Regions from separate parts of the Streptomyces sp. SYP-A7185 genome, predicted to be linked through region 2. Evidence: riboswitches for the same ligand, from Rfam matches in the RefSeq annotation. Region 2 holds a riboswitch; each other region holds the start of a gene.

Region 1 (7,921 bases), 2.7 Mb from region 2:
GAAGTGCCGATGGCGCCCCGCCCGTTCATGGCCCTCCTCGACAGCCGGCCCGCCGGGCTCTACCGCATCAAGGGGTACGTCGATTTCGGCGCCGCCGATCCGCGCAACAAGTACGCCGTGCACGCCGTGGGGCGGTTCCTGCGCTTCTACCCCGAGCCGTGGGCCCCGGGCGAGCCCCGGCTCACCCAGCTCGTCCTCATCGGGTCAGGCGTCGACGTACCGGGCCTGGAGAAGGAGCTGGAGGCATCACGCGCGTACGCCCCGCACGCTGATGCCGATGAGCACAGCATGTGGGGCGTACTGCGGTACGTGCAGGAACCGGAGCCCGCGGAGTAGGGCCTAGGCCGGGCCCGCCACCGCCGCCACCGGCTTCGACAGCGAGACCCCCGAGCCGTCGCGGCGCGGGTCGATCTCCGGCAGCTCCGCCGGCAGGCCGCTGCGCTGGGCGGCGAGCGGCGGTGTTGGGCCCGCCCACGCGAAGCTCAGGCAGTCCTCGCCCTTCAGGAAGCGCTGGACGCGCACACCGCCCGTGGCGCGGCCCTTGCGGGGGTACTGGTCGAACGGCGTCACCTTGGCCGTCGTCTGCACCGAGTCGTCGAGCGTGCCGCGCGAGCCCGCCACCGTGAAGACCACGGCGTCCACGGCCGGGTCCACCGCCACGAAGGAGATGACCTTGACCCCGTCCGCGAGCTTGATGCCGGTCATGCCGCCCGCGGGGCGGCCCTGCGGGCGGACCTGCGACGCCTGATAGCGCAGGAGCTGGGCGTCGTCCGTGATGAAGACCAGGTCCTCCTCGCCGGTGCGCAGCTCGGCCGCGCCGACGATCCGGTCACCGTCCTTGAGGGTGATGACCTCCAGCTCGTCCTTGTTCGACGGATAGTCCGGGACCACCCGCTTGACCACGCCCTGCTCGGTGCCGAGGGCGAGGCCCGGTGAGGACTCGTCCAGCGTCATCAGGCAGATCAGCTTCTCGTCCGCCTCCAGGGAGAGCAGCTCCGAGATCGGCGCGCCTCCGGAGAGGTTCGGTGCCGCGTGCGTCTCCGGGAGCTGCGGCAGGTCCACCACGGACAGGCGCAGGAGCCGCCCGGCGGACGTCACCGCGCCCACCTCGCCCCGCGCGGTCGCGGGGACGGCGGAGACGATCACGTCGTGCTTGACGCGCTTGGTGTCGCTCTCGGCGAACGGCTCGCCGTTCGCCGTGCGGGCCAGGAGGCCGGTCGAGGACAGGAGCACGCGGCACGGGTCGTCCGCGACCTGCAACGACACCGTGGGCGCCGGGGTGCCCGAGGACTCCAGGAGGACCGTGCGCCGGTCCGTGCCGAACTTCTTCGCCACCGCGGCCAGTTCGCCCGAGACCAGCTTGCGCAGCTCCGCGTCCGACTCCAGGATCCGGGTCAGCTCCTCGATCTCCGCGTTGAGCTTGTCGCGCTCGGACTCCAGCTCGATGCGGTCGAACTTGGTGAGGCGGCGCAGCGGCGTGTCGAGGATGTACTGCGTCTGGACCTCGCTCAGCGAGAAGCGCTCCATCAGGCGGTCCTTGGCCTGGGCGGAGTTGTCGCTGGAGCGGATGAGGCGGATGACCTCGTCGATGTCCAGAAGGGCGACCAGCAGGCCCTCGACCAGGTGCAGCCGGGCCTGCTTCTTGCCGCGGCGGAACTCGCTGCGGCGGCGCACGACGGTGAAGCGGTGGTCGAGATAGACCTCGAGGAGCTCCTTGAGGCCGAGGGTGAGCGGCTGGCCGTCGACCAGGGCGACGTTGTTGATGCCGAAGGACTCCTCCATCGGCGTCAGTTTGTAGAGCTGCTCCAGGACGGCCTCGGGGACGAAGCCGTTCTTGATCTCGATGACCAGGCGCAGGCCGTGCGAGCGGTCCGTGAGGTCCTTGACGTCGGCGATGCCCTGGAGCTTCTTCGAGCCGACCAGGTCCTTGATCTTCGAGATGACCTTCTCGGGGCCCACCGAGAAGGGCAGTTCGGTGACGACCAGGCCCTTGCGGCGCGCGGTCACGTTCTCCACGGCCACCGTGGCGCGGATCTTGAAGGTGCCGCGCCCCGACTCGTACGCGTCCTTGACCCCGGTCAGGCCGACGATCCGGCCGCCCGTGGGCAGGTCCGGGCCCGGCACGAAACGCATCAGCGTCTCCAGGTCGGCCCCGGGGTGCTTGATCAGGTGGCGGGCGGCGGCGATGACCTCGCCGAGGTTGTGCGGGGGCATGTTCGTCGCCATGCCGACGGCGATGCCCGACGCGCCGTTCACCAGGAGGTTCGGGTAGGCCGCCGGGAGGGTGACCGGCTCCTGCTCCTGGCCGTCGTAGTTCGACTCGAAGTCGACGGTGTTCTCGTCGATCGACTCCGTCATCAGGGACGTGGCGTCGGCCATCTTGCACTCGGTGTACCGCATGGCGGCCGGCGGGTCGTCGTTGCCCAGCGAGCCGAAGTTGCCGTGGCCGTCCACCAGCGGCAGGCGCATGGAGAAGGGCTGGGCCATACGGACCAGGGCGTCGTAGATCGACGCGTCGCCGTGCGGGTGCAACTTACCCATGACCTCGCCGACGACACGGGCGCACTTCACGTACCCCCGGTCGGGGCGCAGGCCCATCTCGTTCATCTGGTAGACGATGCGGCGGTGCACCGGCTTCATGCCGTCGCGGGCGTCCGGCAGGGCGCGCGAGTAGATGACCGAATACGCGTACTCGAGGAAGGAGCCCTGCATCTCGTCGACGACGTCGATGTCGAGGATCTTCTCCTCGAACGACTCGTCGGGCGGCGGGGTCTTCGTGCTGCGGCGGGCCATCGCTGCTGCGGCTCCTTCACGGTGTCTGCCAGGGCTTCAACGGGATCTGACGCCGACCATTGTGGACTGTCCCACTGACAACGCCGACCACGACCCGGACTTCGGGGCCGACTACGCCGAGCGCGGAGCGGGAACTTCACAGGTTGTCGGCACGCTTGCATACAGTGGCAGGACTGGCAGAATTTCCAGTTTTTCGCGATCGAAGGGACGTACATGCCCATGGGTCACACGGCCACAGCCGAGGCCGGCTCCGGCGGCCTGACAGCGACCGAGCACCGGCTGGCCAACGGCCTGCGCGTGGTGCTCTCCGAGGACCACCTGACCCCGGTCGCCGCGGTCTGCCTCTGGTACGACGTCGGCTCGCGCCACGAGGTCAAGGGGCGTACGGGCCTCGCCCACCTCTTCGAGCACCTCATGTTCCAGGGCTCGAAGCAGGTGCACGGCAACGGCCACTTCGAACTGGTCCAGGGAGCGGGCGGGTCGCTCAACGGCACCACGAGCTTCGAGCGCACCAACTACTTCGAGACCATGCCCACACACCAGCTGGAGCTGGCCCTGTGGCTCGAAGCCGACCGCATGGGCTCGCTGCTCTCCGCGCTCGACGAAGAATCCATGGAGAACCAGCGCGACGTCGTGAAGAACGAGCGCCGCCAGCGCTACGACAACGTTCCCTACGGCACCGCCTTCGAGAAGCTGACCGCCCTCTCGTACCCCGAGGGCCACCCCTACCACCACACCCCCATCGGCTCCATGGCCGACCTGGACGCGGCGACGCTGGAGGACGCGCGGCACTTCTTCCGCACGTACTACGCGCCCAACAACGCCGTCCTGTCCGTCGTCGGCGACATCGACCCGGAGCAGACCCTGGCCTGGGTCGAGAAGTACTTCGGGTCGATCCCCTCGCACGACGGCAAGCAGCCGCCGCGCGACGGCTCGCTGCCGGACATCATCGGCAAGGAGCTGCGCGAGGTCGTCGAGGAGGAGGTCCCGGCCCGCGCCCTGATGGCCGCCTACCGCCTGCCCGAGGACGGCACGCGCGCGTGCGACGCGGCCGACCTGGCGCTCACGGTCCTCGGCAGCGGCGAGTCCTCCCGGCTCTACAACCGCCTCGTGCGCCGCGACCGCACCGCCGTGGCGGCCGGCTTCGGCCTGCTGCGGCTCGCCGGCGCCCCCTCGCTGGGTTGGCTCGACGTGAAGACGTCCGGCGACGTCGAGGTCCCGGTCATCGAGGCCGCCGTGGACGAGGAGCTCGCCCGCTTCGCGGAAGAGGGCCCCACCGAGGAGGAGATGGAGCGCGCCCAGGCACAGCTGGAGCGCGAGTGGCTCGACCGGCTCGCCACGGTGGCGGGCCGCGCGGACGAACTGTGCCGGTACGCCGTCCTGTTCGGCGACCCGCAGCTCGCCCTGACCGCCGTCGGGCGCGTCCTCGACGTCACCGCGGACGAGGTCAAGGCGGCCGCGGCGGCCCGTCTGCGCCCCGACAACCGCGCGGTGCTCGTGTACGAGCCCGTGGAGGGCAACGCGGCCGCCGAGGCCGGCGAAGCCACCGACGAGGACGAAGAGGAGGCGGCGAAGTGAGCGAGGCCGCAACGATGCAGTTCCACCCGCAGCCCCAGGCGGGCACCGCACGGCCGTGGGCGTTCCCCGCGCCCGAGCGCGCCACCCTGGACAACGGCCTCACGGTGCTGCGCTGCCACCGCCCCGGCCAGCAGGTCGTCGCCGTGGAGATCCACATCGAGGCGCCGCTCGACGCGGAGCCCAAGGGCCTCGACGGCGTCGCCACGATCATGGCGAGGGCCTTCAACGAAGGCACGGACAAGCACTCCGCCGAGGACTTCGCCGCCGAACTCGACCGCTGCGGCGCCACCATGGACGCGCACGCCGACCACCCCGGCGTCCGTGTCTCTTTGGAGGTGCCGGTCTCCCGGCTGCCGAAGGCGATGGGCCTGCTCTCCGACGCCCTGCGCGCCCCCGCCTTCGCGGACGGCGAGATCGAGCGCCTCGTGCGCAACCGCCTGGACGAGATCCCGCACGAGGCCGCCAACCCGGGCCGCCGCGCCGCCAAGGAGCTCTCGCGCCAGCTCTTCCCGGCGACCTCGCGCATGTCGCGCCCGCGCCAGGGCACCGAGGAGACGGTCACGGCCATCGACTCGGCGGCGGTGCGCACCTTCTACGAGAAGCACGTGCGGCCCGCCACGGCGACGGCCGTCGTCGTGGGCGACCTGACCGGCATCGACCTGGACGCCGTCCTCGCCGACACCGTCGGCGCCTGGACGGGCGGCACCGCCGAGCCGCGTCCGGTGCCTCCGGTGACGGCGGATGACACCGGGCGTGTCGTCATCGTGGACCGCCCCGGAGCCGTCCAGACGCAGCTGCTCATCGGCCGCGTGGGACCGGACCGCCACGACCGCGTCTGGCCCGCGCAGGTGCTCGGCACGTACTGCCTCGGCGGCACCCTCACCTCGCGCCTGGACCGCGTCCTGCGCGAGGAGAAGGGATACACCTACGGCGTACGGTCGTTCGCCCAGGTCCTGCGCTCCACCCCGGAGGGCACCGGCGCCGCGATGCTGGCCATCAGCGGCTCCGTGGACACCGAGTCCACGGGCCCGGCGCTCGACGACCTGTGGAAGGTCCTGCGCACCCTCGCCGCCGACGGCCTCACGGACGCCGAGCGCGACGTGGCCGTGCAGAACCTGGTGGGCGTCGCCCCGCTCAAGTACGAGATGGCGGCGTCCGTCGCGGCCACCCTCGCCGACCAGGTCGAGCAGCACCTGCCGGACGACTTCCAGGCCCAGCTGTACCGCAGGCTGGCTGCGACCGGCACCGTGGAGGCCACCGCCGCCGTGGTGAGCGCTTTCCCCGTGGACCGTCTCGTGACGGTGCTCGTCGGTGACGCCGCGCGGATCGAGGAGCCCGTCAGGGCGCTCGGCATCGGTGAAGTGAGTGTGGTCACCGGCTGAGTGTCAGTCAGGACATATGGGGACCCCAGTGGCTGGATTTTGCTCCTGGGGTTCTCATATGTCCGAATTGCTATGGAGATTGCGTGTCTGACCTGTGGCGTGCGCTACAAATGCTCTGATCCGTTTGTCGTTTGAAAGACGGCCCGCTTAGCGTCATCCCGGCTGTTCGTCATGCAGTACGCCGCGCCCGCGGCACCGGACAGTCATCGCCGAGTCCCCGTACGGCGCGAGCCAGGGGAGCCGGGGACCCACATGTCCCCTTGGGGTGAATCGGGAACCTTGCCGAGAGGTGAGGGATCCGTAGGAGACCTTCCTGCTCCGAACCCGTCAGCTAACCCGGTAGGCGAGAAGGAAGGAAAGGATCAGCCGCTTCATGGCGTTCACCCGTGCCACCGGGAAGCACCGTCGCCCGAGCCGCCTCACGCGTACGACCGCGAACGTGGCGGGCGTCGCAGCCCTCACCACCACCGGTGTCATCGGAGGCCTGGCCGCTCCGGCGCTCGCCGCCGACGACGCGGCGGCCCTCGAACACACCGGTCTGACCCAGGCCATCTCCGTGGGCGACTCGCTCGCCGAGAGCATCGACGCGCAGGCCACCGCCCAGCGGCAGGCCGCCGACGCCGCCGCGGCCGCCAAGAAGGCCGAAGAGGCCGCCAAGAAGAAGGCCGAGGAGGCCAAGCGCAAGGCCGAGGCCGAGGCGAAGGCTAAGGCCAAGAAGGAGCGCGAGGCCAAGGAGCGTGCCGCTCGCGAGGCCGAGCGCAAGCGCCTGAACACCTACGTCGCCCCGATCTCCGGCTCGTACGTCTCCACGGGCTACCAGACCGGCGGCGCCATGTGGTCCTCCGGCAGCCACACCGGCATCGACTTCCACGCCGCGTCCGGCAGCTCGGTCCACGCGGTGGGCTCCGGCACCGTCGTCGAGGCCGGCTGGGGCGGCGCCTACGGCAACAACGTGGTCATCAAGATGAACGACGGCACCTACACCCAGTACGGCCACATGTCGTCCCTCGGCGTCACGGTCGGCCAGGCGGTCACCCCCGGCCAGCAGATCGGCCTCTCCGGCTCCACGGGCAACTCCAGCGGCCCGCACCTCCACTTCGAGGCCCGCACCGGCGAGGACTACGGCACGGACATCGACCCGATCTCGTACCTCCGCTCGCACGGCGTCAACGTCTGATCCACGCCTGACGGGCCTGACAGAGGCCTGGTCGACGCCTGATCGGCACTGATCCCGGCGGACGCCGCAGAGCACCGATTCACCGAAAGCCCCGGCTCGTCGAGAGCCGGGGCTTTCGCCGTTCCCGTATCTCCTTTGGCCAAAAGTATCCCTGGATTTCGGCCGCCCGTCGGAAATTCGGCCGTTCTGCAATAGAGTCGCGGAGCAGGCGTCGATCGACCGCGTTTCGCGGGGATTAAGGCGGAGGTCAGTCATGCGCATTCCCGCGCACTCGGTATGCACGGCCATCCGGGACGACATCGTCTCCGGTGTCTACGAACGGGGCGGCCGGCTCACCGAGGAACTGCTCGCGCGCCGCTACGGGGTCTCCCGCGTCCCCGTGCGCGAGGCCCTGCGCACCCTGGAGGCCGAGGGGTTCGTCGTCACGCGCCGGCACGCGGGCGCGTGCGTCGCGGAGCCCACCGAGCAGGAGGCGGCCGACCTCCTGGAGATCCGCGCGCTCCTGGAGCCGCTGGGCGCCGCCCGCGCCGCCCAGCGCCGCACGGAGGCCCATCTGAAGGTCCTGCGCGGCCTCGTGCGGCTCGGCCAGGAGCGGTCGCGGCACGGCCGGAGCGAGGATCTGCGCTCCCTGGGCGGCTGGTTCCACGAGACGCTCGCCCAGGCGTCCGGCAGCCCGGGCCTCACGGCCCTGCTCACGCAGCTCCGGCACAAGATCGCCTGGATGTACGTGCTGGAGACGTCGGCCGCCCCCGCGGAGGCCTGGGCCGAACACGCCGCGATCGTCGACGCGGTGGCGCGCGGGGACGCCGAGCGGGCCAGGTCGCTCACCGCGTCGCACGCGGAGCGGTCGACGGCCGCGCACCGGCCGCGCTTTCCCCGCGCAGCGGGCGCCGCGAGCACCGCTGGCGCCATGAATGCCAGAGGTGCCGCGAACGCCGTGCGTGCCGTGATCGTGTGAGGCATTGGCAACACGCCGTCAACACGACGGGCC
Region 2 (7,921 bases):
CCACGCGGCCGGTTCACCCCGCGGAAACACTCCCGAACCTTCACTGTCATGGGTCGCGGGGCCCTCTGGGGTCACTTTTAGGGGCTCGGAACCCCGGAACATCGTCCAACCGAGCCGATTTCCTTGTGAAGAACTTCACGAAGTTTCCCGACGGCGTGTCGCCGCCGGGCCCTTCGAGCCTCCGACAACGGCTCCGCAGCCGCTCAGACGCTACATGACGCGCTCAGGCGATCGACCAGGCGATGCCGTCGAGGATGTCGTGTTCGCTGACGACGACCTCCCCGGCACCGGTCCTTTCCATGATCGACAGGAGGACGAGCGCGCCGGACACGATGACGTCCACGCGGCCCGGATGCATCACCGGGATCGCGGCCCGCTCGTCGTGCGTGGCCGCGGTCAGCCGGGCCACGATCTCGCGCACTTGCTCGCGCGAGACACGGGAGTGGTGGATGGCCGCGGAGTCGTAGGCGTCCAGGCCGAGCGCGATCGCCGCCACCGTCGTCACCGAGCCGGCGAGGCCGACCAGGGTGCGGGCCTCGCGGATCGGCACGGTCCGTTCGGCCAGGTCGAGGGCGGCCGCGATGTCGGCGCGCACGGCGTCGAGTTCGGCGGGCGCGGGCGGATCGGTGCGGATGTGCCGCTCGGTGAGGCGCACACAGCCCACGTCCACCGAGCGGGCGGCGCGGACCCGGTCGTCGCCGACGACGAACTCCGTGGAGCCGCCGCCGATGTCGACGACGAGGTACGGCTTGGCGAGGTGGTCGCTGCCCGCCAGCTCCCTGGTCGCCCCGGTGAAGGAGAACTCGGCCTCCTGGTCACCGCTGATGACCTCGGGCTCGACGCCGAGGATGTCCAGGACGCCGCGTACGAAGTCGTCGCGGTTCTCGGCGTCGCGGGACGCGGAGGTCGCCACGAAGCGCAGGCGCTCGGCGCCGTGCTTCTTGATGACCCCGGCGTACTCGCGGCAGGCCGCGAAGGTCCGCTCCAGGGCCTCGGGGGCCAGGCGGCCGGTCTTGTCCACGCCCTGGCCGAGGCGGACGACGGTCATCCTGCGGTCCAGGTCGACCAGCTCGCCCGTCCGCGGGTCCGCGTCCGCCACCAGGAGGCGGATGGAGTTGGTGCCGCAGTCGACGGCGGCCACGCGGGTCACTCGGCGCCCTCCTGACCGGCGCCGGCGTCGACGCCGGCGCACGGCGTGACGCAGGGCCCCTTGGCCCACCACTGCGGCAGCATCGCGAGCGCCTCGTCGCCCAGGGGGTTCACCCCGGGTCCCGCGGCCAGCGAGTGGCCGACCAGGACGTGCAGGCACTTCACGCGGTCCGGCATGCCGCCCGCGCTCGGGAAGCCTTCAAGGACCTCGATGGCGTCGCGGCGCGCGATGTAGTCCTCGTGCGCCGCGCGGTACGCGGCGGCCAGCTCGGGGTCCGTCTTCAGCCGCTCCGACATCTCCTTCATGACGCCGTTGGCCTCAAGGGTGCCGATCGCGGAGGCGGCCCGCGGGCACGTCAGGTAGTACGTCGTCGGGAACGGCGTCCCGTCCGGCAGGCGCGGCGCCGTCTCGACGACGTCCGGCTGCCCGCACGGGCAGCGGTGGGCGATGGCCCGCAGGCCGCGCGGCGGACGGCCGAGCTGCTGCTTGAAGGCCTCGACGTCGGCGTCGGTGGGCTCGGTGCGCGGGGTGGTCGGCGGGGGCGTTTCCATGCCTGTCTTTCGATCGTTTCCGTAGAGGTTCTGTCGGGTCCGGGCGCCCGGACCCGAGCGTTCGAGCTCGGCCGTCCGAGCTCAGTTCTCGTCCGCGCGGTCGGCCTTGTCCACGCCGTCCCAGACGTTCGAGTACCAGGGCCTGGCGGCGGCCTTCTGGTCGGCGCGCTGCTTCTTCGCCGCCGCGGGGTCGATCACCGTGTAGCCGGTCTCGCCCGGCATCACGTAGTGCAGCCGGTCCCGGATGCGCTGCTCCGCGTACGCGTCGTCCCGCCAGCGGGCCTTCTCGTCGCGCAGCTTCTCGACGTTCTCGCGGCGCTCGGCCTGCTCCTTGCGCTGGTCGGCGATCTCCGCGCGCTGGGAGACGTACTGCCTTATCGGGTAGGCGAGCGCGACGACCAGCGAGCAGAGCACCAGCGCGAGGAGCGCGGCGCGGCCCGTGAGCCGGGAGCGGCGCGCCTGGCGCTTGGTCTGGGAGCGGTAGACACGCTCCGCGGTCTGCTCGCCGAGCAGCCGCAGCCTGGTCGCGGTGGAGAACCGGTCGCGGTCCTTCACGGCCATGTGTGCCGCCTCCCCGATACGTACGTACGTCCCCGCACACGGTACGGGACCGAGTGCGGGGACGTACGTAACTGCTCGGCGGAGCCGGGTCCGGTGAGCCCGGAGCCGTCAGCCCTTGAAGCGGGGGAACGCCGAACGGCCGGCGTAGACCGCGGCGTCGTCCAGGATCTCCTCGATGCGGAGCAGCTGGTTGTACTTGGCGACGCGCTCGGAGCGGGCCGGGGCGCCGGTCTTGATCTGGCCGCAGTTGGTGGCGACGGCGAGGTCGGCGATGGTGACGTCCTCGGTCTCGCCGGAGCGGTGCGACATCATGCACTTGAAGCCGCTGCGCTGGGCCATCTCGACGGCGTCCAGGGTCTCGGTCAGCGAGCCGATCTGGTTGACCTTCACCAGGAGGGCGTTCGCGGACTTCTCCTCGATGCCGCGGGCCAGGCGCTCGGGGTTGGTGACGAACAGGTCGTCGCCCACGAGCTGGACCTTGTCGCCGAGCTTCTCGGTGATGACGTTCCAGCCGGCCCAGTCGTCCTCGAACAGCGGGTCCTCGATGGACACGAGCGGGTACGAGGCGACGAGCTCCTCGTAGTACTCGGTCATCTCGGCGGCCGAGCGGGACTTGCCCTCGAACTCGTACGTGCCGTCCTTGTAGAACTCGGACGCGGCGACGTCGAGCGCGAGCGCGATCTGCTCGCCGGGGACGTAACCGGCCTGCTTGATGGCCTCAAGAATGAGGTCGAGCGCGGCGCGGTTGGAGTCCAGGTTCGGGGCGAAGCCGCCCTCGTCGCCCAGGCCGGTGGAGAGGCCCTTGTCCTTCAGGACCTTCTTCAGCGTGTGGTAGACCTCGGTGCCCCAGCGCAGGGCCTCGGAGAACGACTCGGCGCCGATCGGCGCGATCATGAACTCCTGGATGTCGACGTTCGAGTCGGCGTGCGACCCGCCGTTCAGGATGTTCATCATCGGAACGGGCAGCAGGTGCGCGTTCGGGCCGCCGAGGTAGCGGAAGAGCGGGAGGTCGGAGGCCTCCGACGCGGCGTGCGCGACGGCGAGCGAGACGCCGAGGATGGCGTTGGCGCCGAGCGAGCCCTTGTTGTCGGTGGCGTCGAGGTCGAACATCGCCTGGTCGATCAGGCGCTGCTCGGTCGCGTCGTATCCGACGAGCTCCGGGCCGATCTGCTCGATGACGGCGAGGACGGCCTTCTCCACGCCCTTGCCCATGTAACGGTTGGGGTCACCGTCACGGAGTTCGATGGCCTCGAAAGCACCGGTGGACGCACCGGACGGAACGGCGGCACGACCCGTGCTGCCGTCGTCGAGGCCGACCTCGACCTCGACCGTGGGGTTGCCTCGGGAGTCCAGGATTTCCCGGGCTACGACGACGTCGATGGACGGCACGAGCATCTCCTTCTGGGATGTGACGCGAGTACGCGAGGCGTTGGCCTCGCGGACACGAGCCTAACCGGCTCCCGGGCAAGAGCCAGCCGAGCGACCGCCCTGTGGACAAACCGAGAGCAAAATGTTTCCGAACGGAACAAAGCGTGGAGGGCACACATGACCCCGCCCCGGTGCGTACGGGGGATACGCGCACCGGGGCGGGGTGGACCCGTGGGGGACGGGGGTGGAACGGGCGGCGCCTCCGCCGAAGCGCCGCCGTCGCCGGCCCTTAGCTCAGGTGGAGCTGCTGGCCCGGGTAGATCACGTCGGCGTTGTCGATGATGTCGCCGTTCAGCTTGTACACCTTGTGCCAGCCGCCCTTGACGTTCTTCGCCTCGGCGATCTTGGAGAGGGTGTCACCCTTCTTGACCTTGTACTCGCCGTCGCCCTTCTTGACCGTCTTGCCGGTCGGGGTCTCGACGGTCTTCTTGGACTCGGTCTTCGGAGCCTCGGCCTTGGGAGCGGCCTGCTGCGGCTGCTCGGTCTGGGCGCTGGGCTGGCTCTTGGGCTGCTCCTGGGGCTGCTGCTGCTGCGGGGCGCTCTGCTGCGCACCGCCACCCTCGTTGGAGGCGCCCGAGAGGCCGACGCCGCAGCTCGGCCAGGCACCCTTGCCCTGACCCGCGAGGACCTTCTCGCCGATCTCTATCTGCTGGGCCTTGGAGGCCTTGTCCGCGCTGGGCGCGTACTTCGTGCCGCCGTACGCCGCCCACGTGGACGACGAGAACTGAAGACCGCCGGTGTAGCCGTTGCCCGTGTTGATCGACCAGTTGCCGCCGGACTCGCACTGGGCGACGGCGTCCCACTCGGAGTTCGTCGCGGCGGAGGCCGAGCCGGCCGCCATCAGCGGGGCCGCGACCGCGACACCGGTGACACCGGCGAGCGTGGCGACACGAGTGGCCTTGGACGGGCGGCGGTGCTTGCCCTTGCTGGAAAACAGCATGAGTGATCCCCTCACCGACGCCTGCGAGGTGAGCTGTCGGGTTCGGGCCGATGAAGTTGCCCGGCCGCGCTTCCTCGAAGCGCGGCTTAACCCCTAGCCGTTCCCGTCCGTCCGCCTCGCTCTCACGAGACTCAACGGCCGGGCCCGGCGGAAACCTTGGGTCCCCCGCTCCTGCCTACGGCGCTTACGCGACGACTGTTCCCGACCGGCCGTTGGCAGGACTCGGCGTACCGACCGGCGGGGCCCGCTGTGGCGAGCGGTCACGACCGTAGACATGCGATCGGCGGAATTTCAAAGACGATCAGGGCTTCTGAGACCCATCTCTCACTTGCGCCAATTGGGACATCAAGCGCAAAGCGACTCGCCAACTACCCCTACTTTTCGCCCAAATCGAGGCTCTGACCGGGAAGGATGAGATCGGGGTCGGAGCCGACCGACTTCTCGTTCCCGGCGTACAGCTCGGTCCACCCGCCCTTCACGTCGAGGTCGTCCGCGATGGCCGAGAGGTTGTCGCCGGAGCGCACCGTGTACGTCCCGTCCGAGCCGTCCCGCTGACGCTCCTCGCCGCGGGAGGCATGCCGGCCCGAGCCCTCGCGGGCGGTGTCGCCGGACGGTTCGTCGGCGGCGCTGCCGCCGCGGTGGCGGCCGCCCTTCTCGTCGGCGGAGGGGGTGGAAGGAGTGGAGTCGGGAGAAGTGGCCTCGTCCGCTTCGGACTTGCCGGTCTCGCCGGTCTCGCCGGACTTGGCCGAACCATCCGACTTGTCTGACTCGTCGTGATTCTTGTCTCGCGAGGCGTCGTCCGCGTCGGGCTTCCCGGAGGGCTCGGCCTCGTCCGAGGGGTCGGCCGACTTGCCCGTCGAGGTGCTCGACTCGCCCGACTTACCCTTATCGGACGACTTGTCCGACTCGTCCGGCGTGGCGGACTCCGCCGAGTCCGACGGTTCGTCAGAGGGGATCGTGATCGGGGCGCCCGGGTCGACGTCGGCCGCGGCACCGTCCTGGGTGAGACCGGCGATGGGTGCGCAGCTCGGCCACGCCTTGGGGCCCTGGTCGTCGAGGACCTTCTCGGCGACGGAGATCTGCTGGGAGCGGCTGGCCTGGTCGGCGCTCGGCGCGAAGTCGAGGCCGCCGTACTCCTCCCAGACCTCCTGCGTGAACTGGAACCCGCCGTAATACCCGTTGCCCGCGTCCGCGCTCCAGGATCCGCCGCTCTCGCACTCCGCGAGCTTGTCCCACGTGGCGGTGTCCGCCGCGCTCGCACTGGTGGCGCCGAGCAGCGGGATGGCGATGGCCGATCCCGCCACTCCTGCCGCGACGATCAGGGCCGGGGCCTGGCGGGGGCGTCGGTGACGACCATGGCCGGAGAGCATGCGGTTGCCTTTCGCGTGACTGGAGCGACGACTGCGACACGGGATGCCGAGTCGTCGTGAACGTAGCGGGAGTCGAACGCTTGTCACAAGTCGATGCAGCGGAGATCACGTGAAAGTCACAGTCTTGACGGCTTGTCAGCTGGACGGCGGTTCCGGCGTCTGATATTTGCTCCGCTGTGCGGGTGTGAACTCCACGGGCAGCGTGCGGAGTCCGCGCATGATGAGTCCGCCACGCCACCTCAAATCACCAGGTTCCGCCGCGAGTCGCAGGTCAGGGAGGCGGCGCAGCAGGGTCGCGAGGGCGGCCTGGCCTTCGAGGCGGGCCAGGGGTGCGCCGAGACAGTAATGAATGCCATGGCCGTAGCCGAGGTGTTGGTTGTCGCGGCGGGAGAGGTCGAGCGTGTCCGGCAGATCGAATCGTGCGGGATCCCGATCGGCGGCGGCGAGGACGACCAGGACGGGGTCGCCGGCCGCGATCTCCTCCACTCCGATCGTCAGCGGCTCGGTGGCGAAGCGCCAGGTGGCCAGTTCGACGGGCCCGTCGAAGCGGAGGAGTTCCTCGAGGCCGGTCTCCAGGAGCGCGGTGTCGCCGTCCGCGAGGGATTCCTGGAGCCGCGCGCGCTGCTCCGGGTGGGTGAGGAGGGCGTACGTCCCGTTCCCGATGAGGTTGACGGTGGTCTCGAAGCCGGCGAACAGGAGGATGAAGGCCATCGCTGCGGCCTCGTTCTCGGTGAGGTGCTCGCCGTGGTCCGAGGCGCGGATGAGTCCGGAGATGAGGTCGTCGCCGGGTTCGAGGCGCTTGCGGTGGATCAGCTCGGCGAGGTAGCCGCGCATCTTCTTCACGGACCGGGCGACCCCGCCCCGGGGCCCGCCGCCGTGGCGGATCATCATGCCCGCCCAGTCGCGGAAGTCGTCCTGGTCCTCGCGGGGCACGCCGAGGAGGTCGCAGATCGCGTAGATGGGGAGCGGGAAGGCGAAGTCGTGGATGAGGTCGGCTTCCCCCTTCTCCGCGAACCGGTCGATGAGGTGGTCGGTCAGCTCCTGGACCCGGGGCGCGAACTCGGCGACGCGGCGCGGCGTGAAGGCCTTGGAGACCAGGCGCCTCAGCCGGGTGTGGTCCGGCGGGTCGATGTTGAGCAGGTGCGTCATGAGGTTGGCGCTGCGCTCGCCCGGGATGCCGGTCTTGCTCTTCGCGTGCGCGGGCTCGACGTGGTGGGCCGGGTTCTTGCTGAGCCGCTGGTCGGCGAGCGCCTGCTTGGCGTCGGCGTACCGCGTGACCAGCCAGGCCTCCACGCCGCTGGGCAGCCGGGTCCTGCGCACGGGCGCGTGCTCGCGGAGCCAGGCGTAGGCGGGGTAGGGGTCGGTGGCGAACTCCCACGAAAAGAGCTCGGGCACGGGACCCCGGACCTCGGGCACGGGGGCGTGCGCCCCCGCGGGACAGGTCGCAGGGACGTCCCCTGCGGGGGCGGGCGGCGGCTGGTCTGGCATGGGGACGACGTTATCCGGCGCCATCGCCACGGACTCCGCCGCGTTCGCCCGCGGGTGGGGGGCGGGGCGGACGGGCCGGGCGGGCCCGGCGGGCCGGTCGGGCGGGCGGGCGGGCGGGCCGGTCGGGCGGACGGGCGGGCCGGACACGACGTGCGGCACATGGCGCACGGACCGGACGGCCGCGTACGACGGACGGGCCGCGCACGCCACGGACGACGGACGGGCCGGACAGCCGCGTACGACGGACGGGCCGGACAGCCGCGTACGACGGACGGGCCGCGCACGCCACGGACGCCGGACTGGCCGGACGGCCGCGTACGCCGGACGGGCCCCGCACGCCACGGACGCCGGACGGGCCGGGGCCCCGACCCCGGACGGGCCTCCCCTCCCCCGCCGGACCCGGTGCGGACCCCTACACCCCTACGCGCTCTCC
Region 3 (7,921 bases), 510 kb from region 2:
TGGTTGTGGGTTCGAGTCCCACACGGTCTACCGCGCGAGGCCGGGGGGAGAGATCCCCTCTGACCTGCGAAGCGGCGCCCCGATCAGCCGAAGCTGAGCGGGGCGCCGCTTTCGTTTTAGCCCGATCGGACCCTCCTCGCCTGCGCCCCCGCTCCCCCCGGGCGACGCTGGGCCTGCCACGTGGCCGATCCGGAGGTACAGCATGGGTTCCGTACGACGGGCTCTCGTGACGGTGCTCGTGCCGTTGCTGGTCGGCGTCTCGGCTGCCTGCGGCGGCTCCGGCGGCGGTTCCGACCACGCCACCGAGCGCGCCCGCCCGGCGGAGCAGGCCTTCGCGCACCCCGGAGTCCTCGTCAGCAAGGCGCAGCTGGACCGGGTGCGCGCTCACGTGAAGGCGCGCGAGGAGCCCTGGCTGACGGCCTTCCGGCGGATGCGGGACAGCAAGTACGCCGCCGCCGACTACCGGGCCAAGCCGTACGCCGTCGTGGAGTGCCCGCCCGACACCCGCCCCGGCCAGGGCTGCGTCGAAGAACGCGAGGACGCCATCGCCGCGTACACGCAGGCCCTGCTCTGGAACATCACCGGCGACCGCGCGCACGCCGAGAAGGCCGTGCAGATCATGGACGCCTGGGCGCAGGTGATCACCCGGCACACCGAGGCCAACGCGGGCCTCCAGACGGCCTGGGCCGCCTCCTCGTGGGCCCGCGCGGCCGAGGCCGTGCGCTACACCTACGACGGCTGGCCCGACGGCCGGCTCCTGCGCTTCGAGCGGATGCTGCGCAACGCCTACCTGCCCCAAGTGCGCGAAGGTGCCGCCGATTTCAACGGCAACTGGGATCTCCTGATGGCCGACGCGACCATCAGCATGGCGGTCTTCCTGGACGACCACGAGTCCTTCGAGAAGGCGGTGACGCACTTCAGGAGCCGCGTGCCCGCGTACTTCTACCTGACGTCGGACGGCCCGCTGCCGGTCTCACCCGCGGGCAGCGGCATCGACACCCCGGAGAAGCTCCGGACGTACTGGTTCGGGCAGAAGACCTTCGCCGACGGGCTCTCGCAGGAGACCTGCCGGAACTTCAAGCACGCCAGCTACTCCCTCGCGGCCACCGCCCACATCGCGGAGACCGCCTGGCACCAGGGCGTCGACCTGTACGGCGAGGTCAAGGACCGGCTGCGGGCCGCGCTCGAATTCCACTCCAAGTACCAGCTGGGCGCCACGGCGCCGGACTGGCTGTGCGGCGGCAAGGTGCAGCGGGACATGGGGCCCGACACCGAGGTCGGCCTCAACCACCTGCGGGAACGGCTGAAGCTCGACCTGCCGGAGACGGAGCGGCTCACCCGTGAGCGGCGGCCCGAGGGGACGGACGACCTGTTCGTGGCCTGGGAGACGCTGACGCACGCCGAGAACGCCTGACGGCGGGACGGAGCGGCCGGTTCGCTTTCACTCCCCCTGATGGCGTAGAGTTGCATTCAACGGCGCGGGGTGGAGCAGCTCGGTAGCTCGCTGGGCTCATAACCCAGAGGTCGCAGGTTCAAATCCTGTCCCCGCTACTGAAGACCGAAGGCCCGGATCCAGAAATGGATCCGGGCCTTCGGCGTTTTCGCCGCGTCCTTCCCCTCCGCGTCCTTCCCCTCTGGGGGGCCGGGCCCATGACCCGGTCGGCCCACACCGGTCGCCCCTCGCCGCCTCTGCGGGAACCCTGGACTAGTGGGGCAGCGAGGAGGACATGGCGGGGGTGGCGGCAAGCACCGCGACGTGCGGCACGAGCGGGCGCTCGTGCGGATCCTTCCCCTGCTGCTCATCGTCGTCGGGGCGGTCTACGACATGTCGACCCCGCCCGAGTTCACCGCCGCGCCCCTCTTCGCCGCGGCCCCCCTGATCGCCGCGCCCTTCTACTCGCTGCTCAGCACGGCCCTCATCGGCACCTGCTCCTGCGTCGCCGTGCTCGCCCTGCACTTCAAGGCCGACACCAGCACCGACGTCGAGGCCGTCACCGAACTGCTCACGGTGGTGACCGTCGCCGTCCTCGCCGTCCTCATCAACCGCGTCGTCCGCCGCAGCGACGAGCAGCTCGCCTCCGCCCGCTCCATCGCCGAGGCCGCCCAGCGCGCCGTACTGCCTCAGCCCGACCCCCGCATCGGGGGGCTCGACGTGGCGGCGCGGTACGAGGCCGCGGAGGCCGACGCGTTCATCGGGGGCGATCTGTACGCCGTGCAGGACACCCCGCACGGCGTACGCGTCATCGTCGGCGACGTACGGGGCAAGGGCATGGGTGCGGTGGCCGCCGTCGCCGTCGTGATCGGGGCGTTCCGGGAGGCCGCCGAGCAGGAGTCCACGCTGGAGGCCGTGGCGCAGCGCCTGGAGCGGGCGCTGGCGCGCGAGGGCACGCGGCGCGACGGGCTCGACGCCTTCGAGGGCTTCACCACCGCCGTCCTCGCCGAGATCGCGCATGGCGACGGTCTGGTGCGCCTGATCAACCGGGGGCACCCGGGCCCGCTGCTCCTGCACGCCGACGGGCGGCTGTGCGTGCTGTCCGCCACCGAGCCCGCGCTGCCGCTGGGGATGGGCGATCTGGGCGCCTGGCCGGACCGTGCGGACGAGGCGGAGTTCCCGCCGGGGGCGATGCTGCTGCTCTACACCGACGGGCTCTCCGAGGCGCGTGACATCCGGGGCGAGTTCTACAACCCGGCGGCCCGGCTCGGGGGCCGGATCTTCCCGGGGCCCGCGGGCCCGGACGCGCTCCTGTCGACGCTCGTCGAGGAGGTGCGGCGGCACACCGGGGGCCGCGGGACCGACGACATGGCGCTGCTGGCCGTACGGCGACCGTCGGCGATGTCACCGGCCGTGACTGAAGGACACCACTCCGCATAACAACTGACGTACTGTCAAGGACGTGTGAAGCTCCGGTGTGTGAAGAAGTGGGGTCAACTCGCCCCGTTCCTGACCCCCGTGTCCCGATAAGTGCGGGCGATGAGCGTTAACGATCAGTCGGAACAGCTTGGAATACGGCCCCGCTGTCTATTAACGTTCGATAACGCAGCGCGGTCGTCCCAGCCGTCACTCGAGTCGGCTCCGCGCGCACGCGCCTAATCCCGAAAGGGAGCCGGGGAACCACTAATTGGGGTGAATCGGGCTTCTGTGCATCCGTGCCAGATGTTCGTAGGAGACCTTCCTGCTCCGAACCCGTCAGCTAACCCGGTAGGCGAGAAGGAAGGAAAGGAGTGCGCCCCAGTGGCGTCCAACCGCCCTGCCCCCCAAGGGGTGTACGCACCGAACGACGACGCATCCGGTGGGTACGCCGATGAACCCTGGGAGGAATGGAATCCCACCGAGGAGTCCATCCGTCCCGTCCGCGGCAGGCACCGCGTCCACAAGCGGGGCGGCGGCGGACTCGCGCGCAGCTCCACCGTTCTCGGCGTAGGCGTCATAGCCGCCGTCGGCGCCGGCGGCATCGCCACCGCGCAGGGCGGCAAGCCCCCGGTCTCCATCGCGATGCCGGACATGTCGGCGGTCACGGACTCGCTGCCGGACGCGGAGTCGCTGCCTGGCGTCGGGGCCCTGATATCCGACGGCTCGTCCGACGCGGGTTCCGAGGACGCGGGCGTGACGACCGCCGCCGCGCCCCTGAGCGCCGCCGGGCTGAGCACCGCGGACGCCGAGCAGGGCAGCACGGACGCCGGCGAGGCACTGCGGGCCCGCATCATGGAACAGGCCGAGAACCAGCAGGACCAGGCGGACGACGCGGTCCAGAAGGCGGCCGAAGAAGCCGCCGTCAAGGAAGCCGCCGCCCAGGCCGCCGCCAAGCAGTCCGCGGCCGAGAAGAAGATCGCCGCCGACAAGGCCGCGGCGAAGAAGAAGGCCGAAGAGGCCGCGAAGAAGAAGGCCGAGGCGGAGCGCCTGGCCAAGCTCGCGAAGAGCTACACCCTCCCCGTCGCCTCGTACACCCTCACCGGCACCTTCGGGCAGCCCGGTTCCATGTGGTCCTCCGGCTACCACACCGGCCTGGACTTCGCGGCGCCCACGGGCACGCCCATCAAGGCGGTCCACTCCGGCACCATCAAGGAAGCCGGCTGGGCGGGGGCGTACGGCTACCGCACGGTCCTCGAACTGGACGACGGCACCGAGGTCTGGTTCTGCCACCAGTCCTCGATGAACGTCAGCGTCGGCCAGAAGGTCACCACCGGCGAGACCATCGGCCGCGTCGGCGCCACCGGCAACGTGACCGGCGCGCACCTCCACATGGAGGTCCACCCGGGCGGCGACGCCACCGGGGTCGACCCCGCGGCCTGGCTGCGCGGCAAGGGCCAGTCGCTCTGAAGTAGCCCCGGAACACCGGCGGTCCCGGCGACAACCCCCCGACGCCAGGACCGCCGGTTCGGCATGTCCGCACCCTGCGTCCTCTCTGCGCCCTCCCTGCGTCCTCCCTGTCCTCCCTGCGTCCTCCCCGGCGGGCGTCCCACGGGACGGAACCGGGATCCCGCAGTACGGAATGCCGAGTTCCGTGGGGGCGTTGAGTCCCGTATGACTTCTCTCCGCACGCTTGGCTCGTCCGACCTCGAGGTTTTCCCGCTCGCCCTGGGCGGCAACGTCTTCGGCTGGACGGCCGACGAGGCGCAGTCCTTCGACGTGCTCGACGCCTACACCGCCGCCGGCGGCAACTTCATCGACACCGCCGACGTCTACTCGGCCTGGGTACCCGGCAACAAGGGCGGCGAGTCCGAGACCGTCCTCGGCAACTGGTTCGCCGCGCGCGGCAACCGCTCCGACGTCGTGCTCGCCACCAAGGTCGGCGCCCACCCCGAGTACAAGGGCCTGTCCGCCGGCACCATCAAGGCCGGGGCCGAGGAGTCGCTGCGCCGCCTGCGCACCGACTACATCGACCTCTACTACACGCACTACGACGACCCGACCGTCCCGGTCGAGGAGATCATCGGTGCGCTCGACGAACTGGTGACGTCCGGCAAGGTACGCGCCATCGCCGCCTCGAACGTGACCCCCGAGCGGCTCCAGGAGTTCCTCGACTTCTCCGACCGCGAGGGCCTCGCGCGCTACTCGGCGCTCCAGCCGCACTACAACCTCGTCTCGCGCGACACGTACGAGGGCCCGCTCCAGGAGGTCGCCTCGCGCTCCGGCCTGGCCGCCGTCCCGTACTACGCGCTCGCCTCCGGCTTCCTGACCGGCAAGTACCGCCCGGGCACGCAGGTCGACAGCGCGCGGGCCGGGAGCGCGGGCAAGCACCTGGAGACCGAGCGGGGCCTGAAGGTGCTGGCCGCCCTGGACGAGGTCGCCCAGGCGCACGACGCGGAGCTCGCGACCGTGGCCCTGGCGTGGCTCGCCGCGCAACCGACCGTGGCGGCGCCGATCGCGTCGGCCCGTACGGTCGAGCAGCTGCCCGCGCTGCTCGCGGTGGGGGAGCTGGAGCTGACGGGGGCCGAGGTGTCGGCGCTGACGGCGGCTTCCGCCTGACCCGGACGGCCGGGGTTCAGCCCCGGTAGGGGTTGTGCGCGGGGTGGGGCATCGCGGGCTGGACGTACGGATATCCGTAGGGGCCCTGCTGCGGGTAGGGCTGGGGGTAGGCCTGCGGATACGGGTGCGGGTGCGGGTGCGCGTAGGCCGGCGCGTGCGGCTGCGCGTGCACCTGCCCATAGGTCTGGCCGTATGCCTGCGGGTACGGCTGCCGGTACCCGTACGGCGGCGGCATCGGGACCGGTGCCGTCGCCCGCGCCGCGTAGGCGAGGGCGGGCCGGGCGGCCTCGCGGCGCTCCCACAGCGCCTGAAGCAGCTCCCGCTCCCGTACGACGAAGTCGGCGCCCGCCCTGCCCCGGCGCCCGCGGTGCCGCAGGAGCGCGAGGGAGGTCGCGTACGCCTCGTACTCGGCGACCGTGCGGGCCGCGGCCTTGCCCTGGGTGTACGAGGCGTAGTCGCGGGCGAGGGTGCGGGCGCGCATCGTGCCGAGCGCGTACGGCTCGGGCGCGGTGAGCCAGCCCGCGACCACGTACGCGGGCAGTTCGGCGCGCACGGTGCGCAGGCCGCGCTGCCTGACCCAGACGACCAGCCAGGTGAGCAGGCCGAAGGCGGGCAGCATGAAGGTGGCGTACACGGCGAAGAAGCCGAACTGCCCGAAGCTGGCCGAGCCGTTCCACAGGGCGTGCAGGCCCATCGCGAGGAGCAGGCCGCCGAGCGGCAGCAGGACGCGCCGCCAGTTCCGCCGGTCGGCGCTGAGCGCGGCGATGCCGAAGCCGATGCCGGTGAGCACGGTGAAGAGCGGGTGCGCGAAGGGCGACATCACGACGCGCACGAAGAACGTCGCCGCGGTCACGGAGGCGAGGCCGGTGTCGCCGTTGAGCTGGTCGGCGCCGAAGGCGCTGCCGAGATAGAGGATGTTCTCGGTGAACGCGAAGCCGGTGGCGGTCACCCCGGCGATCACCACGCCGTCGACGACGCCGGTGAACTCGCGTCTGCGGAAGAGGAAGACGAGCAGGACGGCCGCGGCTTTCGCGCTCTCCTCGACGATCGGCGCTATGACCGTCGCGCCGAGGGTGTCCGCGCTGGTGGGGTCGGCCGTGGCGGTGGCTATCCAGCGGGTCGCGAAGCTGTTCGCGACGATGGCTATCAGGGCGGCGGCACAGGCCCCCCAGGCGAAGGCGAAGAGGAGATTGCGCCAGGGGCCCGGCTGGACGCGTTGCAGCCAGCGGAAGGCGGCCACCAGGAGCGGCACGGGCAGGGTCGCGAGGCCGAGCCCGACCAGGAAGCCCTCGGTGCCGGTCTGCTCCCTGACCAGGGCCAGGATCACCAGGCCGGACAGGGCGAGCAGCGTCACCAGGGCGGCCGCGCGGATCGCCCCTCGCTGCCACCAGCGAGCGTGTCGCAGCCCGGCGGGCCCGTCGGGGGGCATCGGGTACGGGTGCGCAGAACGGGTGGCCACCCGTTGACCCTAACGAGGGACGGGGGTGGGCCGCGACGGTGCCTCGTGCCGCGTGGCCGGAGTCTCAGCCCGCCTGGCCGGAAGTACGGCGGAACAGCAGGTCATGGACCACGTGTCCCTTGTCCAGGCCCTGGCCCTCGAACCGGGTCAGGGGGCGGAAGGCGGGGCGGGGCGCGTATCCGCCGTCCGCCCGGGTGTTCTCGAACGCCGGGTGCGCGGTGAGCACCTCCAGCATCTGCTCGGCGTACGGCTCCCAGTCGGTCGCGCAGTGCAGCACCGCGCCGGGCTTGAGGCGGGGTGCGGCGAGGTCGAGGAAGTCGGGCTGGATGATGCGGCGCTTGTGGTGACGGGCCTTGGGCCAGGGGTCCGGGAAGTAGACGCGCAGGCCGTCGAGCGAGGCGGCCGGGAGCATCTCGCGGAGCAGGATGACGGCGTCGCCGTTCGCGACGCGGACGTTGTCCAGGCCGTTCCGCTCGGCGAGGCCCAGCAGGTTCCCCTGGCCCGGCGTGTGCACGTCGACCGCGAGGACGCAGGTGTCCGGGTCGTCGGCGGCCATCTGCGCGGTGGCCTCGCCCATGCCGAAGCCGATCTCCAGGACGACGGGGCGCTCGGAGCCGAACAGCTCGGCGAGGTCGAGGGTCCGCTGCCCGTCGATGTCCAGGCCCCACTTGGGCCACAGCCGCTGGAGCGCGTCCGCCTGGCCCGCGGTGACGCGGCTCCTGCGGGGCTGGAAGCTGCGGATCCGCCGCTCGAAGTGGGAGCCCGCGGGGTCGGGCGACGGCCCGTCGGGGAAGCGCGGCTGGCCCTTGGGGCGCGCGGGGCGGGGGTGCTCGGGGGTGGGGTTCGGCTCAGACACAGTGGGGGAATTTTAGTCCCTTGCGCGCCGCCCGCCTGCCCGGCCGTGGTCTCGGCGGGTGGCGTCGTCTGCGGCCACGCGCGGGCCGCTGCGGCGCGCGGGGACTACATGGATGCGAGCACCCGCCGGGCCACCTCGC

The links. Region 2 has a riboswitch for cyclic di-AMP ahead of QBL25_RS18385 (transglycosylase family protein). Riboswitches for the same ligand answer to the same signal wherever they lie in the genome.
Region 1: another riboswitch for cyclic di-AMP. It lies ahead of QBL25_RS30280 (M23 family metallopeptidase); the one in region 2 lies ahead of QBL25_RS18385 (transglycosylase family protein).
Region 3: another riboswitch for cyclic di-AMP. It lies ahead of QBL25_RS20640 (M23 family metallopeptidase); the one in region 2 lies ahead of QBL25_RS18385 (transglycosylase family protein).

Annotation. Positions count from the first base shown of each region.
Region 1 is NZ_CP122310.1:6,877,636-6,885,556, forward strand. Features, by position in the region: gene QBL25_RS30260 (CobW family GTP-binding protein) at 1-336, shown strand, start outside; gene QBL25_RS30265 (DNA topoisomerase (ATP-hydrolyzing) subunit A) at 340-2,793, opposite strand; gene QBL25_RS30270 (M16 family metallopeptidase) at 3,007-4,371, shown strand; gene QBL25_RS30275 (M16 family metallopeptidase) at 4,368-5,753, shown strand; cyclic di-AMP (ydaO/yuaA leader) riboswitch at 5,951-6,114, shown strand; gene QBL25_RS30280 (M23 family metallopeptidase) at 6,127-6,930, shown strand; gene QBL25_RS30285 (GntR family transcriptional regulator) at 7,184-7,888, shown strand.
Region 2 is NZ_CP122310.1:4,209,931-4,217,851, forward strand. Features, by position in the region: gene QBL25_RS18365 (exopolyphosphatase) at 224-1,150, opposite strand; gene QBL25_RS18370 (DUF501 domain-containing protein) at 1,147-1,701, opposite strand; gene QBL25_RS18375 (FtsB family cell division protein) at 1,783-2,262, opposite strand; gene eno (phosphopyruvate hydratase) at 2,371-3,651, opposite strand; gene QBL25_RS18385 (transglycosylase family protein) at 3,920-4,630, opposite strand; cyclic di-AMP (ydaO/yuaA leader) riboswitch at 4,634-4,823, opposite strand; gene QBL25_RS18390 (transglycosylase family protein) at 5,005-6,000, opposite strand; gene QBL25_RS18395 (cytochrome P450 family protein) at 6,136-7,488, opposite strand; gene QBL25_RS18400 (nucleoside triphosphate pyrophosphohydrolase) at 7,909-7,921, opposite strand, start outside.
Region 3 is NZ_CP122310.1:4,722,212-4,730,132, reverse strand. Features, by position in the region: tRNA gene QBL25_RS20660 (tRNA-Lys) at 1-30, shown strand, start outside; gene QBL25_RS20655 (alginate lyase family protein) at 203-1,414, shown strand; tRNA gene QBL25_RS20650 (tRNA-Met) at 1,478-1,551, shown strand; gene QBL25_RS20645 (PP2C family protein-serine/threonine phosphatase) at 1,709-2,872, shown strand; cyclic di-AMP (ydaO/yuaA leader) riboswitch at 3,075-3,221, shown strand; gene QBL25_RS20640 (M23 family metallopeptidase) at 3,233-4,318, shown strand; gene QBL25_RS20635 (aldo/keto reductase) at 4,523-5,467, shown strand; gene QBL25_RS20630 (PrsW family glutamic-type intramembrane protease) at 5,484-6,896, opposite strand; gene trmB (tRNA (guanosine(46)-N7)-methyltransferase TrmB) at 6,991-7,782, opposite strand; gene lhgO (L-2-hydroxyglutarate oxidase) at 7,887-7,921, opposite strand, start outside.